DNA from 4 places in the Streptomyces sp. NPDC006372 genome. Region 4 is predicted to be linked to each of the others. Evidence: riboswitches for the same ligand, from Rfam matches in the RefSeq annotation. Region 4 holds a riboswitch; each other region holds the start of a gene.
What was found. A riboswitch is a leader RNA that binds a small molecule or an ion and turns the genes downstream of it on or off. The one in region 4 is predicted to bind cobalamin.
Positions count from the first base shown of each region.

Region 1 (4,173 bases), on a different contig from region 4:
CGCCCCCTTCCACGGTGGCGATCCCGTGATGGATCTCGTACCCCTCGACGCGCTCGCCGAGGGCCTCCCCGACCGGCCGGGTGAGGGTCTTCTCCGGGGCGAACCGCACGCGGACGGGAAGGACACCGAGCCCGTCCACGCTCCCTTTCCGGCTCTCGACCTCGTCCTCGATGTGCTCACCGAGCACCTGGAAGCCGCCGCAGATGCCGAGGACGGGCCGCCCCTCGGCGACCCTGCGCCGCAGCGCCTCGGCGAGCCCCCGCTCACGCAGCCATTCCAGCGCGCGGACCGTTCCCCGGGTGCCCGGGACGACGACGAGATCGGCGTCGGCGAGCTCCTCCGGCCGGTCCACGAACCGCACCACCACACCCGGTTCGGCGGCCAGGGCGTCCACGTCGGTGAAGTTGGACATGAGGGGGACGGCGCACACCGCGATCCGCAGGACGTCCTCCCCGACGGGCGGGGCGACGGCCGACTCGCGCACCGTCCCGCGCAGGGAGACGCGAAGCCCGTCCTCCTCGTCGATGCCGAGCCCGTGCCGGAAGGGCAGGACGCCGTAGGTGTGCCGTCCGGTGAGACCGTGCAGCATGTCCAGACCGGGCTCCAGCAGACTCACGTCCCCGCGGAACTTGTTGACGAGGAACCCGGCGACGAGCTCCTGGTCCTCGGGCGAGAGCAGGGCGACGGTCCCGAAGAACGAGGCGAAGACACCGCCCCGGTCGATGTCGCCGACGACGAGCACGGGCAGCCGCGCGCCCCGCGCGATCCCCATGTTGACGATGTCCGTCCGCCGCAGATTGATCTCGGCGGGAGAACCGGCCCCCTCACAGATCACCGCGTCATACGTGCCCCGCAACTCGGCGAGACAGTCGAGAACGGTCCCGAGCAGTTTCTGCTGACGTCCGCCGTGGTAGCCGCGCGCGCTCAACTCGCCCACCGGCTTGCCCATCAGCACGACCTGGCTGCTCCGCTCGCCACCGGGCTTGAGCAGCACGGGGTTCATCAGCGCGGTCGGCTCGACGCGGCAGGCCTGTGCCTGCATGGCCTGCGCCCGCCCGATCTCGGCGCCCTCCTTCGTCACGAAGGAGTTGAGGGACATGTTCTGCGCCTTGAAGGGCGCGACCTTCACGCCCTGCCGGACCAGCCACCGGCAGATCCCGGCCGTGACGACGCTCTTGCCCGCGTCGGAGGTCGTACCGGCGACAAGAAGCCCACCGCTCATACTCACTGCCCCCTCTTCAGCAACCGCGCGCCGGCGCACACCCCTAGCGCGAGCCAGGTGACGCGCCGCGACAGCCGCACCGCCCGCGCGACGTCGTCCGTGACGACGGCACGCCCTTTTGTGTTCAGCACGGGCCGGTGCTCCACCCGCCCGCCGTACGAGAGCGTCCCGCCCAGCCGCACCCCGAGCGCCCCGGCGAAAGAGGCCTCCACGGGACCGGCGTTGGGACTCGGATGCTGCGCCGCGTCCGCCCGCCAGGCGCGTACGGCCCCGCGCGGATCCGGTCCGGCCAGCGCCGCGAGCACGGCGGTGAGCCGGGCCCCCGGCCACCCCGCGAGGTCGTCCAGCCGGGCGGAGGCCCACCCGTACCGCCGGTACCGGGCGGACTTGTGCCCGACCATGGCGTCCAGGGTGTTGACGGCACGGAACCCGAGCAGCCCCGGCACGCCACCGACGGCTCCCCACACGAGCGCCCCCACGACCGCGTCGGAGGTGTTCTCGGCGACGGACTCGACCACGGCGCGGGCGATCCCGGCGGCGTCGAGCGCCTGCGGGTCCCGGCCGCACAGGTGCGGAAGCCGCGCACGGGCCGCTTCGACGTCCCCCGCCTCCAGGGCCCGCCCGACGGCCTGCGCCTCCCGCGCGAGCGAAGTCCCCCCGACCACGGCCCAGGTGGCGGCACCGGTCAGCGCGACGGAGGCGGCGGAGGAGGGACGGACGGCACGTGCGGCGACGGCCCCGAGCGCGACGGCACCGCCCGCGCACACGGCGGCGTGCAGCGTGCCCCACCCCCGGTGGTCCCGCCACAACACCCGCTCCACGGCGCCCGCGGCCCGCCCGAACACGGCAACCGGATGCCCCCGGCGAGGATCGCCGAGCAGCAGGTCACCGATCAGACCGGCGGCGGCGCCGTACGCGAAAACGCGACCGGCACCCATGGGCTCAGCCGGCCACAGGAGCGGTCAGGGGCGGGGTGATCGACCTCGATCGGCAGCCGCGCATGGCGATATGTCCTCACTCAGGGTGTCCACGCCCTGGTTCGACGAGACCGGCGGTGAGAGTTCCTGGCTCCCGGGGTTCACCACCCCGGTGACAGTGGCGGGACCGCGCCGGACTTCCACCGGCTTCCTCTCCTGCCGCCGTATTGGCCCCGGCAGTCCACCACGGTCGCGAACGGCCGTCAACTTGCCGTTGACCTGCGCGGGGAGAGTGTGCAGAACCCCACACCGGGTTGGTGCGGTACGACGCCGGGTCGCCCCCCACACGCCGACCGGGCGGCACAGGACCGAAGCCCCGTGCCGCCCGGCGGCGAACAGTCGTGGTCAGGCCACGATCAGATAGATCCCGTACCCCACGGCCGCCGCGCACGCCGCGAAGCACGCGTACGCGCCCGTCACCGCGAGTCCCGCCGAACCGCCCTGCGCGGCCGCCCGCTCGTGGCGGGACAGGCCGGTGATGCCCAGGGTGAACAGGCCCACCAGGGCCACGGTGACCACGAGGCTGACACCGAAGACGGAGCCGAGGGCCGCCCAGTCGATCTTCATGGCAGAGGTTCTCCTTGTAACCGCGTGGGCGGGGTCAGACCGGGGTGGACGTGGTGGTCGGGGCGGCGGGTTCCCGTTCGGCCTCCGCCTGGGCCGGGAACGTGGGCAGCGGCTCCTCCGAGGCCGTGCCGCCCGCCGGCGGCGGCGTCACCGCGGCCATCGCCGTGGTCACCACACCGGCCGGCTCCGTCTCCTCGGGGTCGATGACGTTGGTGTGGTCGATGACCTCACGCCGGGACAGCTTCCAGATCACCGCGCTGGAGGCGACGAGGAAGACGGCCACCACCGCCGTGCCCCAGTCGCCGAAGCCGGTGACGTACTCGGCGAGCGCGCCCACCAGGGCTGCCGCCGGCAGGGTCAGAGCCCAGGCGACGAACATCCGCGTCGCCGTCGACCAGCGGACGACACCGCCCTTGCGGCCGAGGCCCGCGCCCATCACCGAGCCGGACACGGAGTGGGTGGTGGAGAGGGAGAAGCCGAGGTGGGAGGAGGCCAGGATGACCGTCGCCGCGCTGGTCTGGGCGGCGAAGCCCTGCTGCGGCTGGAGGTCGGTCAGGCCCTTGCCCATGGTGCGGATGATGCGCCAGCCACCGAGGTAGGTGCCGAGCGCGATGGCGAGACCCGCCGAGAGGATGACCCACATGGGCGGGTCGGAGTCGGGGGCGACGGCGCCGCCGGCGACCAGGGCGAGGGTGATGACACCCATCGTCTTCTGGGCGTCGTTGGTGCCGTGGGCCAGGGAGACCAGGCCCGCCGAGGCGATCTGGCCGGCCCGGTAGCCCTTCTTGGACGCCTTGCCGTCGGCCTTCTTCCCGAGGGAGTACGTCAGCCGGGTGGCGAACATCGCCGCGATGCCCGCGACCAGCGGCGCGGCGATCGCCGGGATCAGCACCTTGGTGACCAGGACGTCACCGTGCACCGCTCCGACGCCCGCCGAGGCGATCGTGGCGCCGATCAGGCCGCCCATCAGGGCGTGCGAGGAGCTGGACGGCAGACCGACCAGCCAGGTCAGCAGGTTCCAGAGGATCGCGCCGACCAGGGCGGCGAAGATGACCTCGGGACGGATACCGGCCTCGTCGACGAGGCCTTTGGAGATCGTGTTGGCGACTTCGACGGACAGGAAGGCGCCGACCAGGTTCAGGACCGCGGACATGGCCACCGCGACCTTCGGTCTCATGGCGCCCGTGGAAATGGTCGTGGCCATCGCGTTCGCGGTGTCGTGGAAACCGTTCGTGAAATCGAACGCGAGTGCGGTTACCACCACAATCGCGAGGATCAGCGAGAAGCTTTCCATTTACCCAGGCAATCGTTCGAGGTCGTTGGCCGGACGAACGTAGGTAACCCGAGTGAACGGAAGATGAACTGGGAGGGGCGCAGGAGTGTCCACAAACGAGGGTTGCCGTTCCG
Region 1 is NZ_JBEXQJ010000033.1:43,515-47,687, forward strand. Features, by position in the region: gene ABZ016_RS34105 (cobyric acid synthase) at 1-1,222, opposite strand, end outside; gene ABZ016_RS34110 (cobalamin biosynthesis protein) at 1,225-2,160, opposite strand; cobalamin riboswitch at 2,259-2,392, opposite strand; gene ABZ016_RS34115 (hypothetical protein) at 2,545-2,766, opposite strand; gene ABZ016_RS34120 (inorganic phosphate transporter) at 2,801-4,060, opposite strand.
Region 1: another riboswitch for cobalamin. It lies ahead of ABZ016_RS34110 (cobalamin biosynthesis protein); the one in region 4 lies ahead of ABZ016_RS30390 (ABC transporter substrate-binding protein).

Region 2 (4,173 bases), on a different contig from region 4:
GCACGGACGAACGCGGTGGCGCCGAGCCCGCCCAGCGAACGCCAGGCGGCGGCCCGCGAGGTGTGCCCGAGCCGGGCGGCCTGCGCATCGCGGACCCGGCGCACGGAGTCCAGCAGCAGGAAGCTCATGCGGTACGTCACGAGCGCCACGTCCACGACGGGCGCGGGGATCCCGGCCCGGACCAGCCGCGGCAGCAGATCCGACATGGGCGTGGTGAAGGCGAACAGCAGCACGCCCAGCGAGGCCGCGGAGGTGCGCAGCAGCAACTCACCGGCCCGGACGGGCCCGTCGCCGGCGACGGAGACGAAGCCCCCGGGCCCGCCGACCTGGACGAGCAGGGTGGCCGCTCCGGTCACGCAGAAGCCCAGCGGCACGCGGTAGGCCCGCCACAGCCGCTGCCAGGGCACACCGGCCGGACCCAGCAGCACCACCAGGGCCGTCACGAGCACCAGGGCCGCGCCCGGCCAGGGCGGCAGCGAGACGGCCAGCACGGTCAGCCCCAGTCCGAGCACGGCCTTGTCCACCGGATGGCGGCGGCGCCAGCGACTGCTGTGCGCCGCCGCGTCGATCGGCAGCACGCGGCTCAGGCCCTCTCGGCCGTGGACTTCCCGGCGGCCTCACGGCCCGGGCTCGCCGCGGCCCGCTCCAGCGCCCGCTGCTCGCCCTGCCGCCGGCCCCGGCGCAGGCCGAAGTAGTAGGCGAGGACGCCGGCGCCGAGGGCGGCCTGGAGGGAGAACAAGGCCGACTCGATCTCACCGGACGGCGGTTCGTACAGCGGCGAGAACCAGGGCTTGTAGTCCGGCTGGATCTCGGTGATCGCGTTCTCCGCCTCCGCGTCGGCGCCCGAGAACGGCTCCTTCTTGTGGTCGCCCAGGCCGAGCGCGAGCGGCAGCACGGCGAGCGCGGCCACCAGGACCAGCAGCAGGACGTTGATCTTCGTGTTCCTGCTCATCGGGTCGCCGCCTCGGTCTCGGTCCCGGCCTCGGTTTCGGTCTCGGACTCGGTCTCGGTCCGGGACTGCTTCTTGGTGAGGAGCACACCCAGCCGGGTCAGTTCGCCCTTGCTGGACTGCACCAGCAGCCGCATCACGAGCACCGTCAGCAGACCCTCGCTCACTGCGAGCGGAATCTGCGTGATGGCGAAGATGGAGCCGAACTTGCCGAGTGCCCCCAGGAACCCGCTGCCCGGGTCGGGGAAGGCCAGCGCCAACTGCACGCTGGTGACGCAGTAGGTGGACAGGTCGGCGACGAACGCGGCGAAGAACACGGCGACCATCAGCGGCACGTCGTACCGCCGCAGAAGCTTGTACACCGCGTATCCGGCCCAGGGCCCGACGATCGCCATGGAGAAGACGTTGGCGCCGAGCGTGGTGAGACCGCCGTGGGCCAGCAGCAGGGCCTGGAAGAGCAGGGTGATGGTCCCCAGCACCGCCATGGCGGGCGGCCGGAACAGGATGGCTCCCAGGCCCGTGCCGGTGGGGTGGGAGCAACTGCCGGTGACGGAAGGCAGTTTCAGGGCGGACAGGACGAACGTGAAGGCGCCGGAGGCACCGAGGAGCAGGGTGCTCTCGGGATGCTCGCGCACCTCACGGGTGAGTGACCGGGCCCCGTGGACGACGAACGGCGCCGACGCGACGCCCCAGGCGACCGCGTGCGCCGGAGGAAGGAAACCCTCGGCAATGTGCATGGCTCAGCAGACCCTCTCCAGCACCTCGTGGATGGTTGACGTGCCTTGGCCGGTCTCCTGGCTCACGGGTCCCACCGCCCGTGCTCCGCCTTCCCGGGTCCCTGAGGACCCAGTGGCCGCCCGCGAGGGCCGGAGCCGGACTTCCCGATCACAGTGGCGAGGGCCGCACCGGCATCACACCGGATTTCCCGTTCACCAAGGCGTGGTGACAGTAGTGCCGGGACAAGGGCGATGACAAGCCACCCGAGGGGGCGCGCAAGGGGCGCCCCCCGGCACACCGGCGCAGAACTCCTCAGTCGTCGCCCTCGTCGTCATCGTCCCCCGAGCCCTCCGGGGACGGTCCGGGCTTGTCCTCCTTGGGCTTGTCAGCCTTCTCGGGCTTGGTGTCACTCGCCTCCTCGGTCGGGCCCGTGGGGCTGGGTGCCGGGTCCGCGGCGGTCGGGGGAGCGGGTGCCGTGACGGAGGGAGTGACATCGGCCACTGTGCCGACGGTCGGCGTCCCGTCGGCCGCCGGGGCGGACCCGAGCGGATCGGCGGACTCGGCCGACGAGGGGGCGGCCGGGCTGCTCGCGGACGGGGACGTGTCGGGTTCCGTGCCCTCCGTCGCGGTGTCGTCGGGTGAGAACCACAGCATGCCGGCGCCCATCGCCGCCAGGAAGAGGGCCGCAGCGGCGGCCGTCGCGGCCACGCGCGGCCGGTTGCCCGCGGTGTTGCGCGGTGCGGCGCGACGTGAACGCCCGCCCCGGGCCGTGCGGGACCCCGTCGGCAGCGCGTAGGTGGCGGGGGTGCCGGGGTCTGCCGCCGCGCGCGGTCCCGGCTCGGCGGACGGCACCGGGAACGCGGCCTCCGGCAGCGGTTCGGGCAGCCCCCGCCAGGCGCCGCCGGCGAACCACTCGGCGGTCTGCTGGGCCGTGGGCCGGTCCTCGGGCTGCTTGGCGAGCAGGGCGAGGAGATAGCTCTCGAAGGCCGGCGGGAGACCGTTGACACCGAGCTCGCGGGGTGGCACGGGGGCGTTGTCGAGATGCTGGTGGAGGAGCGCGACGGCGGTGTCGGCCTGGAACGGCGGGCGGCCGCTGAGGAGCTGGTAGAGCACGCAGCCCAGGGAGTACATGTCGGAGGGCGGGCCCGCGGGCTTGCCCAGGGCCCGTTCCGGCGCGAGGTAGAGGCCGGTGCCGACGATCTGGCCGGTCGCGGTGAGTGCCGCGCCGGGATCGTCGAGGAAGCGTGCGATGCCGAAGTCGCCGATCTTGAGCGTGCCGTGGGCGTCCAGCAGGAGGTTGGCGGGTTTGATGTCCCGGTGCACGATGCCCTGCTGGTGCGCGGCGGCGAGTCCGGCGGCGGCCTGCGCTCCGAGGGTCGCGACCCGTTCGGCGGGGAGCGCCCCGGAGGCGGCCAGCACTCCGGAGAGGCTGTCGCCGTCGACCAGTTCCATCACCAGGAACAGCCGGTTGTCGTGCTCGCCGAAGTCCAGGACACCGACGAGGTTGGGGTGGTTGAGACGCCCGGCGGTCTGGGCCTCCAGGCGGAACCGGGAGGCCGCCGTCGCGTCCGTGTCCTGCGGCAGCAGTAACTTGACGGCCACCGCCCTGGCGAGCATCTGGTCGTACGCACGCCAGACCTCGCCCATTCCGCCGCGCCCGATCTCAGTGTCCAGCCGGTAGCGGCCCGCTAGCAGCACTCGTCCTCGTCCTCATGCTCGTGGGAAGGTTCGCCGCAGGCTCGACTCCCCGCGTTCCAGCGGAGGTTGATGGGGTGTGCCGCAGCCGACCCAGGATACTGGCGCCGCGTGACCGCCGTGGCCAGAAGTCTCAGGCGGCCGCGCCCTCCTCCCGGCGCGGCAGCAGCGTCACCGCGAGAGCCGTCACGGCGGCCAGGACCAGCCACGGCACGGCGGCCGGGAGGCCCAGGTCGAGCAGGGAGCCGGTGGCCGCGCTGCCCGCGAGCACGATCAGGCCGGAGACGGACGACAGCGCACCCGAGTAGAGGCCGATCCGGCCCTCCTCGGCGAGGTCGGGCACCCAGGCCCGGGCGGCGGGCACGACCAGCATCTGCCCCACCGTCAGCAGCACCACGAAGCCCGCGGCCGGCAGCAGTCCCGCGATGCCCGTCCAGCCGGCGGGGCGCGCAGCGGCCACCACCACGAAACCCGACGCGATCAGCAGCAGCCCGGCGGTCATGGAGCGGCGCAGATCGAGCCGGTCGCCGGCCCAGCGGGTCACGCGCAGTTGTGCGAAGACCACGAGCACCGAGGAGAGCGCGAACAGCCAGGACAGTGGCGCCTGGGAACCCGACGCGCGCTGCACCTCGTCCGGCAGAGCCAGATACAGCTGGTTGTAGGCGAGCAGGTACGAGCCGTACGCGCAACACAGCGCCAGGAAGCGGCGGTTGTGCAGCAGCACCCGCACTCCGCCCCGCTGCGGGGCGCGGACCCGGCCCGGTATGTGCTGCGGCATCAGCCACAGGTGCCCGGCGAGGACGAGCACGAAG
Region 2 is NZ_JBEXQJ010000009.1:165,525-169,697, forward strand. Features, by position in the region: gene cbiQ (cobalt ECF transporter T component CbiQ) at 1-578, opposite strand, end outside; gene ABZ016_RS17200 (energy-coupling factor ABC transporter substrate-binding protein) at 584-952, opposite strand; gene ABZ016_RS17205 (energy-coupling factor ABC transporter permease) at 949-1,686, opposite strand; cobalamin riboswitch at 1,716-1,923, opposite strand; gene ABZ016_RS17210 (serine/threonine-protein kinase) at 1,979-3,364, opposite strand; gene ABZ016_RS17215 (MFS transporter) at 3,495-4,173, opposite strand, start outside.
Region 2: another riboswitch for cobalamin. It lies ahead of ABZ016_RS17205 (energy-coupling factor ABC transporter permease); the one in region 4 lies ahead of ABZ016_RS30390 (ABC transporter substrate-binding protein).

Region 3 (4,173 bases), on a different contig from region 4:
CGCGTTCTACTACCTCAACAAGGTGGACCAGGACTGCGGCACGACCTTCTCCTGGGTCACCCGGGCCATGGGGCCGTGGGCGGGCTGGCTCGGCGGCTGGGCCATCACGATGACCGGTGTCCTGGTGGTCGGGTCGCTCGCGGACGTCGCCGTGACCTTCTTCCTGCTCGCCGTCGGACTGGACGGCTGGGCCGACAACGACGTCGTGCGCCAGGTGCTCACCGTGCTGCTGATCCTCGTGATGACGGCCGTCTGCGTCATCGGTATCGACGTGTCGGCCAAGGTGCAGAACGTCCTCATCCTGGCGCAGGTCGCCTGCCTGCTCGCCTTCGCCGTGGTGGCGCTGTACCGCGTCTACGCCGGCACCGGCACCCTGGACTCCGTCGAGCCCAAGATCGGCTGGCTGGACCCGTTCGGAGCCGGCGGGGCGCCGCTCACCGCGTCCCTGCTGCTGGGTGTGTTCATCTACTGGGGCTGGGAGTCGGCGGTCAACCTCACCGAGGAGGTCGAGGACTCCGCGATCGCGCCCGGCAAGGCTGCCGTGTGGTCGACGGTGCTGCTGCTGGTGACCTACATCGCGGTCGCCTTCGCGGTCGTGGCCTACGCCGGGACGGCCTACCTCGCCGAGAACGCGGCGGAGGAGGAGTTCATCTTCGCGCTGCTCGCCGAGGAGGCGATGGGCGGCTGGGACTGGGTCGTGCTGCTGGCGGTGTCGACGTCCGCGCTCGCCTCCACGCAGACGACGATCATCCCGGCCTCGCGCACGGGGCTGTCCATGGCACGCCGGCACGCCCTGCCCGCGCACTTCGGCCGCATCCACCCCCGGTTCCGCACCCCCGACGTGAGCACCTGGTGGGTCGCCGGCATCGCCATCGTCTGGTACCTCGTCCTCTTCCACATCAGCGAGAACGCCCTCTTCGACTCCCTGACCGCGCTGTCCCTGCTGATCGCGTTCTACTACGCGCTCACGGGGCTGGCGTGCGCGGTCTACTACCGCCGCGAACTGACCCGCGGCGCCCGCGACTTCCTGCTGATCGGTCTCGGCCCGCTGATCGGTGCCGGGCTGCTGGCGTGGCTGCTGGTGGAGTCCGTGTCGGACATGGCCGACCCCGCCAACTCCTACAGCGGCGTCTCGTGGTTCGGGATCGGTCCGCCGCTCGTCATCGGCATCGGCATCGCCCTCACGGGCGTGGTCCTGATGGTCGTGTGGCGGCTGAGGGCCCCCGCGTTCTGGTCGGAACGCCCCAGCACGGTCGACCCCGCCCTCGTGCACGGCGAGGAGTCCTGAAGCCGCCGGTTCTCCTCATGAGCGGTCCGGGCGCCGTTTCGCGAGCGGGCTGAAGGCGTACAGGTCGAGGATCTCGGGACGCGGGGCGACACCGGGACCGCCCTCCCGGACCCAGGAGACGATGTCCTCGGTCGCGGCGGGGTCGTTGACCAGCCCGAGCCACACCGGCCGCCCACCGGCCGCCCGGCCCGCCGCGGAGGGCTGGACGACGATGACGTTGGCCTGGTCGCAGACGTCGAGGCAGTCGGAGATCCGGACCGGCGCGGCCGCCCGCAGCCGCTCGGTCTGGGCGACGTGGTCGACACCGGTCACCTTGCGGCTGCCGCAGCAGCAGTCCCGGCACACGACGATGCGGCACGGAAGCCCTCCGGCCGGCGTTGCGGACATGCCGCACCTTCCCTCTCTCCCGGGGAGATCCGCCCCGGTGGTCGGTCGAGGAGGCGACCGCGTGAGTCTCCTGGCTCTCGGGTCGACGCCGGTCCCGGCCTTCCCACCCGTCCGCGGGCAGTGGCCTGTCGGGAGCGGCTCACCGATCACAGTGGCGGGACCGCGCCGGATTCACACCGGCTTCCTCGTTCCGCCGTCGCCTTAATCGACGGCCATCCTGCCATGGGGCCGGGGGCTGCGGGTGAGGGGCCGGGGAGGCTGCGACTGAGGGACCGGCCGTCGGGTTCCGGTACGGTTCGAGGGAATTGTGTGAGGAACGGGGAGGCTCGGTGGGGGCGGGGAAGCGGCGGGCGGCGGGGAGCGTGGCGTGGCTGCTGATGGGTGTCCTGGCACTCGCCTTCGGGGTGGCCAGTGCCCTGGAGGTGCGTGGAGCTCTGGACCGGGAGCGGGAGTTCCGCTCCGCCCCGGTGTGCGCCTCGGTGCCGGTGAAGGCTTCGGGGTGCCGGTGGGAGCAGGCGTTCACCGTCCGCGGCGCCGACACGCACCGCGGGGAGCGGAACGCCCCACCTGAGGCGGAGTTGGTGCCGCCCTCCGGCAAGCCCTGGGAGGTGACGTTCCTGCACGCCGACCCGGTGGTGTCGGAGCTGGCGCCGGGCGACAAGGTCGTGGGCCTGATCTGGCAGGGGGAGGTCGTCGAGGTGCGCGACGACGGCGATCGACGGCAGCGGACGTCCGACTCGCCCGTGGGGTGGCCCGAGGACCGTCTCGGCGGCGCCCTGATCTGTTTCTCGTTCGGGCTGCCCGCCGTCGTCGGTGGGGCGTGGCCGCTGTTCGCCCGGCGCGACCGACGTCATGCGAAGGCGGCCTCGGTGGTGCGGGGGCACGGCGTCGCCATGGCCGGCGCGGCCCTCCTGACGCTGTGGGCGCAGTCCGCCAACGACTGGCCGCTCTGGTCGATCCCGGCGATCTGGGGGCCACTCGCGCTGCTCGCCCTGGCGTCCATGACGGCCTTCGCCATCGCCGCCCTCCGCGGCGATCTGGACGACGACGCCCCGGCCACCCCGGGCACCCCGGACGCCGCTGAGCCGGACGCCCCGGCCACCGCGTCACGTCACTCCTGATCCCGCGTACCGCCGGAGAGCCGCGCGCCACCGCAGGGCGCCGCACCGCCGCACCCGGCGGGCCGGGCCTCGATGGGGACGCCGTTCGCGCGCAGCACCTCTCGGACGTCGAGGATCAGCGGGAACACCTCGTGGTTGCGGTCCTCGCCCTGCTCGTCCCAGGCCCGCTGCTCCGCTTCCACGGCCATGCGGTCCTCGGCGAACACCCGCTCGGTGAAGCGCCGGATGAACGGCCAGGCCAGCCGGAGGAGGCCGGGAACCTTCGGCTTCTCGATCATGAGCAGTCCGTAGGCGTGACACCTGCGCTGCTCGGCGTCCTCCGGTACGTAGGCGGCCCAGAGGCGGAAGGCCGGGCGGTCGGCGTTCTCCGGGACCAGGTCGAGCGTCTGGTACGGGTACTCGGTGCGGATCGTCATGACATCGGCGGTGCCGCCCCCGATGCCCTCCGAGGCCAGCAGGCCGGCGCTGCGGTTCCGCTTTCCGCCGGTGTGGGTGAACAGGTAGCCGGCCTCCACCGAGCGCTCGTCGCTCCGGTAGCCCAGCAGTTCGGGGTGGAGTCTGCCGACCACGCCCCGGTGCAGGAACTGGTGGTTCATGTCGAGGAGGTTCTCGTGCATGAACGAGTAGTGGCAGTGCACGGTCCGGGAGTACGTCATGGTCCGGTACCGCGGCGAGCCGTAGGCCGGCAGTTCGGGCAGCGGCGTGGCCGCGGCCCGCTGCGGGTCGCCCGGGAAGACGAACACCAGGCCGTACGCCTCGCGGACGGGGTAGCCGCGCACGCCGCGCGGTGGCCGGCGGTCGCCCTTGGCCAGGTACGGGATCTGTGAGATGCGGCCGTCGCCGCGGTAGGCCCAGGCGTGGTAGCGGCAGCGGAGTGTCTCGCCCTCCACGACTCCCATGCTCAGCGGCACCTGCCGGTGGGCGCAGCGGTCCTCCAGCGCGTGGACCTCGCCGCTCCGGCCGCGGAAGAGGGCGATGCGCTCCCCCGCGAACGCGGTGGCCAGCACCCGCTCGTGGCCGAGGCGCCGGGACAGGGCGACCGGGTACCAGTGGTCGGGGTGCAGCCCGACCCGCCGGAGATCGGCCTCGGGGTCCGTTTCACCGTGCCCCGCGGGTTCCGCGGCGAGGGCGCTGGCCCTGTCGGTTTCGGTCATACCTCTCCTCGCGGGTGGGACACGGCACGGACAGCCACCCCCACCCCCACCCTGACCGCCGCCCGCCGTCCCCGCTCTGCCGAGGGGTCCGGACGGGTGAGCGGTGTTCAGGTGCCGCGCAGCGGGTTGGGCAGCGGCAGGTAGCGCGCGTCCGCGCCGTTCGCGTTCGTCCAGCGCAGCAGGAGGTTGGTCTTGCCCGGGAGGGTGGGTGAGGCGAGCAGCG
Region 3 is NZ_JBEXQJ010000012.1:16,875-21,047, reverse strand. Features, by position in the region: gene ABZ016_RS19730 (APC family permease) at 1-1,288, shown strand, start outside; gene ABZ016_RS19725 ((2Fe-2S) ferredoxin domain-containing protein) at 1,304-1,675, opposite strand; cobalamin riboswitch at 1,739-1,865, opposite strand; gene ABZ016_RS19720 (hypothetical protein) at 2,005-2,796, shown strand; gene ABZ016_RS19715 (aromatic ring-hydroxylating dioxygenase subunit alpha) at 2,787-3,950, opposite strand; gene ABZ016_RS19710 (IucA/IucC family protein) at 4,058-4,173, opposite strand, start outside.
Region 3: another riboswitch for cobalamin. It lies ahead of ABZ016_RS19725 ((2Fe-2S) ferredoxin domain-containing protein); the one in region 4 lies ahead of ABZ016_RS30390 (ABC transporter substrate-binding protein).

Region 4 (4,173 bases):
CCGTCCACGACTGAGCCGGTACGGTGCGGCCGAGTCAGTACCGCGCGGCCGTCCCGAGGTACTTCTCGGCGAAGGCGGCGGCCGCCACCGGCGATGAGAACAGACGGCGCAGCCGGGCGAGCGACGTGCCCGCGCGGAACGGGTCGCCCGACGCCGCACCGTGGAACACCTCGGACAGCCACTGCGAGAACTCCTGGTAGTCCCACACCCGGCGCAGGCACGCCTGCGCATAGCCGCCGAGGCCGCTGTCGTCCCCGCCCGTGAGGCGGGCCACCAGGGCGTCGCCGAGCAGGAAGGCGTCGTGCAGGGCCAGGTTCATCCCCTTGGCGGCGATGGGCGCGACCAGATGGGCCGCGTCACCGGCCAGGTACAGCCGGCCGTGCACCATCGGCTCGACCACGTAGTCGTGCATGTCCAGCACGCGCTTCTCGATCAGCCGGCCCTCCGCCAGCGGCGGCACACCGGTCGCTCCGAGTCGCTCCTGGAGCTCGGCCCAGACGCGCTCGTGCGGCCAGTTCTCCGGGTCGTCGCCCGGCGGGCACTGAAGGTAGTAGCGGGTCACCTCCGGGCTGCGCGGCATCTGCCCGGCGAACCCGTTGGCGTGGCAGCCGAACAGCACGCAGTCGGCGGACGGCGGTGCCTCGGCGAGCAGGGCCAGCCAGCCGATCCCGTAGTCGTGCCGTGCGACACGGATCCGCTCCGGCGGCAGCGAGGCCCGGGTCACCCCACGGGCCCCGTCGCAGCCCGCCACGAAGTCGCAGTGCACGACCTGCCGTTCACCCGACTCCGGGCAGGTGTACGACACCGAGGGCCGGTCGCTGTCGATGTCGTGCACGCGCACGTCCCGGACCCCGAACCGGACCTGCCCGTCCCGCACGTCGGCGTACTCACGCACCAGGTCGGTCACCAGCAACGGCTGCGGGTAGACGAAGTGATGACTGCCCGTCAACTCGCCGAAGGGAAACCGGAACCGCTCGTTCTCGAACCGGAACTCGCACGCGGTGTGCAGCTCCGCGCGGTCCAGCAGGTTCCGGGCCAGGCCCCGCTTCTCCAGGCCGCGCACGGCCCACTCCTCGATGACACCGGCCCGGGGCCGCTGTTCGACGAACTCCCGGGTCTCGGTCTCCAGCACCAGGCAGTCCACCGAAGCGGCCCGCAGGATGTTGCCGACGGTCAGACCGGCGGGCCCCGCACCCACGACAACGACGGGGAAACATTGCGGGGCACCGGAGTTCGGAGGTGGGGAGGCGTGGATCATGCGCTCATTATGGAGGCACGCCCCGCACGCCACCCGGGGCGGTGGGCCGGCGCCCCGGGGACGGCCACGGTCACCCGAGTCGCGGGATCTCGATCGCCGGGCAGCGGTCCATCACCATCTCCAGGCCCGCCGCGCGGGTCCGGTCGTACGCCTCCGCGTCGACGACACCGAGCTGGAACCACACCGCCCGCGCGCCCTTGGCGACCGCCTCGTCCGCGACCGCACCGGCGAGGTCGCTGTTCACGAACACGTCCACGACGTCCACGTCGAAGGGGATGTCCGCGAGACTCGCGTACCCCCGCTCGCCGTGCACCGTCTCCGCCTTGGGGTGCACGGGCACGACCCGCTTGCCGAACCGCTGGAGCACGGCGGCGACGCCGTACGCCGCGCGTGCCTGGTTCGAGGACAGGCCCACCACGGCCCAGGTGTCGCCGAGATCGGTGAGGATCCTGCGGACCGTTGCCTCGTCGCCGTACATCGGCGGCCTCCTGAGAACGTCACGTATGAGCTGCTCTGTCGGCACAACGACCCAGGGGTGCCGGTGATTCCCCGGCACCCCCGTGATAGCTTGCCGAGGCCAGTCGAACCCATGTACGTGGGTCAGGGAATCCGGTGCGAATCCGGAACTGACGCGCAGCGGTGAGGGGGACGGGCGGGGCCTCGGCCACTGGACGGCGTGCGAGTCGTCCGGGAAGGCGTTCCGCACCGGGTGAACCCGAGTCCGAAGACCTGCTGGCGGCCCCCGCGGCCGCACGCGGCGGGGGAGCACCGTACGACCGGGCTCCGCGATCGGGCCCTCGACGACTGAGGACTGGTTCCGTGCCCCTCGCCCGACCTGCCCGTGCCGCCGTCCTGCTCGCGGCGGGCTCCCTCCTCCTGACCGGCTGCGGCGACGCGAAGCCGACCACCGAGAAGGCCGCCGTCACCCTCGGCAACTGCGGCCACGAGGTCCGCGTCCCGGCCGCGCCCGAGCATGCCGTCTCCCTCAACCAGGGCACCACCGAGATCATGCTCTCCCTCGGCCTCGCCGACCGCATGGCGGGCACGGCCACCTGGACCGACCCGGTGATGAAGGGCCTGGCGAAGGCGAACGCGAAGGTGCCGCGCATCGCCGACGACAACCCGTCGTTCGAACGGGTGCTGGACGCCGATCCCGACTTCGTCGCCGCGTCCTTCGTCTCCACCCTCGGCAAGGGCGGCGTCGCCACCCGTGAGCAGTTCGAGAAGCTCGGCGTGCCCACCTACGTCTCCCCGTCCGACTGCGCCGGGAAGGACAACTCGGCCGGCGGCGACGGCGCGCGCGGCAAGGCGCTGGGCATCGACACGATCTACCGCGAAGTACGGGACCTGGCGACCGTGTTCGGGGTGAGAGAACGCGGCGACGAACTCGTGGCCTCCCTCCAGCGGCGGATGCGGAAGGCCACCCAGGGCGTCGACGCCTCCGGCGTCACCCTCCTGTACTGGTTCGCCAACTCCGAGTCGCCCTACATGGCGGGCTGCTGCGGAGCCCCCGGCATCATCACCCGTGCCCTCGGTGCGAAGAACGTCTTCGACGACACGCACGAGGAGTGGCCGCAGATCAACTGGGAGACGGTCGCCGACCGCGATCCGGACGTCCTCGTCATCGGCGACCTCACGCGCAAGTCGCAGACCGCGGAGTCGGCCGCGAAGAAGATCGCCTTCCTGGAGTCCAACCCCGTCACCAGGAACATGGACGCGGTCCGGCACAAGCGGTACGTGCTGCTCAGCGGGCAGGCCATGAACCCGGCCATCCGCACGGTCGAGGGCGTGGAACAGGTCTCCGCCGGACTGCGTGAGTTCGGGCTCGTGAAGTGACCGTTCGCGCACTGTCCCTCGGCGCCGGCGGGATCTTCCTGCTGGCCGTCTCCCTGGCCCTGGCGATCACCGTCGGCCCGGCCGACATCCGGGTCGCCGACGTGTGGTCCGTGGTCGCCGCCCACCTGGGGCTCGGCGGCTCCGACCTGACACCGATCCGGGACGGCATCGTCTGGCAACTGCGGCTGCCGCGCACCCTGCTCGCGGCCGTGTGCGGCGCGGGGCTGGCCGTGTGCGGGGCGGTGATGCAGTCGCTGCTGCGCAACCCGCTGGCCGACCCGTTCGTGCTCGGCGTGTCCTCGGGCGCCTCCACCGGCGCGGTCCTGGTCGTCGTCCTGGGCGTGGGCGGCGGTGCCGTCTCGCTGTCCGCGGGCGCGTTCCTCGGCGCCCTGGTCTCCTTCGCGCTGGTGCTGCTGCTCAGCCACTCCCTGGGCGGCACCACCGACCGGGTCGTCCTGGCGGGTGTCGCCGCCATGCAGCTCTTCTCCGCGCTCACCTCCTTCGTCGTGCTGACCTCCGCCGACGCCGAGACGACCCGCGGGGTGCTGTTCTGGCTGCTCGGATCGCTCAGCGGCGCGGGCTGGACCGACGTGTGGCTGTGCCTGGCCGTGCTGGCCGTGACGCTGGTGGTGTGCCTGTCCTACGCCCGTACCCTCGACGCCTTCGCCTTCGGGCAGGACGCGGCGGCCGCCCTCGGGGTGTCCGTGGCCCGCACCCGGCTGGTCCTGCTGTGCGTCACGGCCCTGCTCACGGCCGCGCTGGTCAGCTCGGCGGGGGCGATCGGCTTCGTCGGACTGGTCCTGCCGCACGCCGCCCGCGCCCTGGCCGGCCCCGGCCACGCGCGGCTGCTCCCGGTCACCGCCCTCGCCGGCGCGGTGTTCCTGGTGTGGGTGGACACCCTGGCCCGCACGGCCCTCGATCCGCAGGAGGTACCGGTGGGAGTCGTGACGTCGCTGATCGGGGTGCCGGCGTTCGTGGCGGTGCTCTACCGGACGCGGAGGGTGCGATGAGCGACACGGTCCAGCGGGCCTCCTCGACGACCGGGCTCCGGGCCGACCGGGTCAGCCGTCGCGCCGACG
Region 4 is NZ_JBEXQJ010000026.1:49,693-53,865, reverse strand. Features, by position in the region: gene ABZ016_RS30405 (metalloregulator ArsR/SmtB family transcription factor) at 1-14, shown strand, start outside; gene ABZ016_RS30400 (4-hydroxybenzoate 3-monooxygenase) at 35-1,258, opposite strand; gene ABZ016_RS30395 (CoA-binding protein) at 1,329-1,736, opposite strand; cobalamin riboswitch at 1,820-2,010, shown strand; gene ABZ016_RS30390 (ABC transporter substrate-binding protein) at 2,078-3,094, shown strand; gene ABZ016_RS30385 (iron chelate uptake ABC transporter family permease subunit) at 3,091-4,104, shown strand; gene ABZ016_RS30380 (ABC transporter ATP-binding protein) at 4,101-4,173, shown strand, end outside.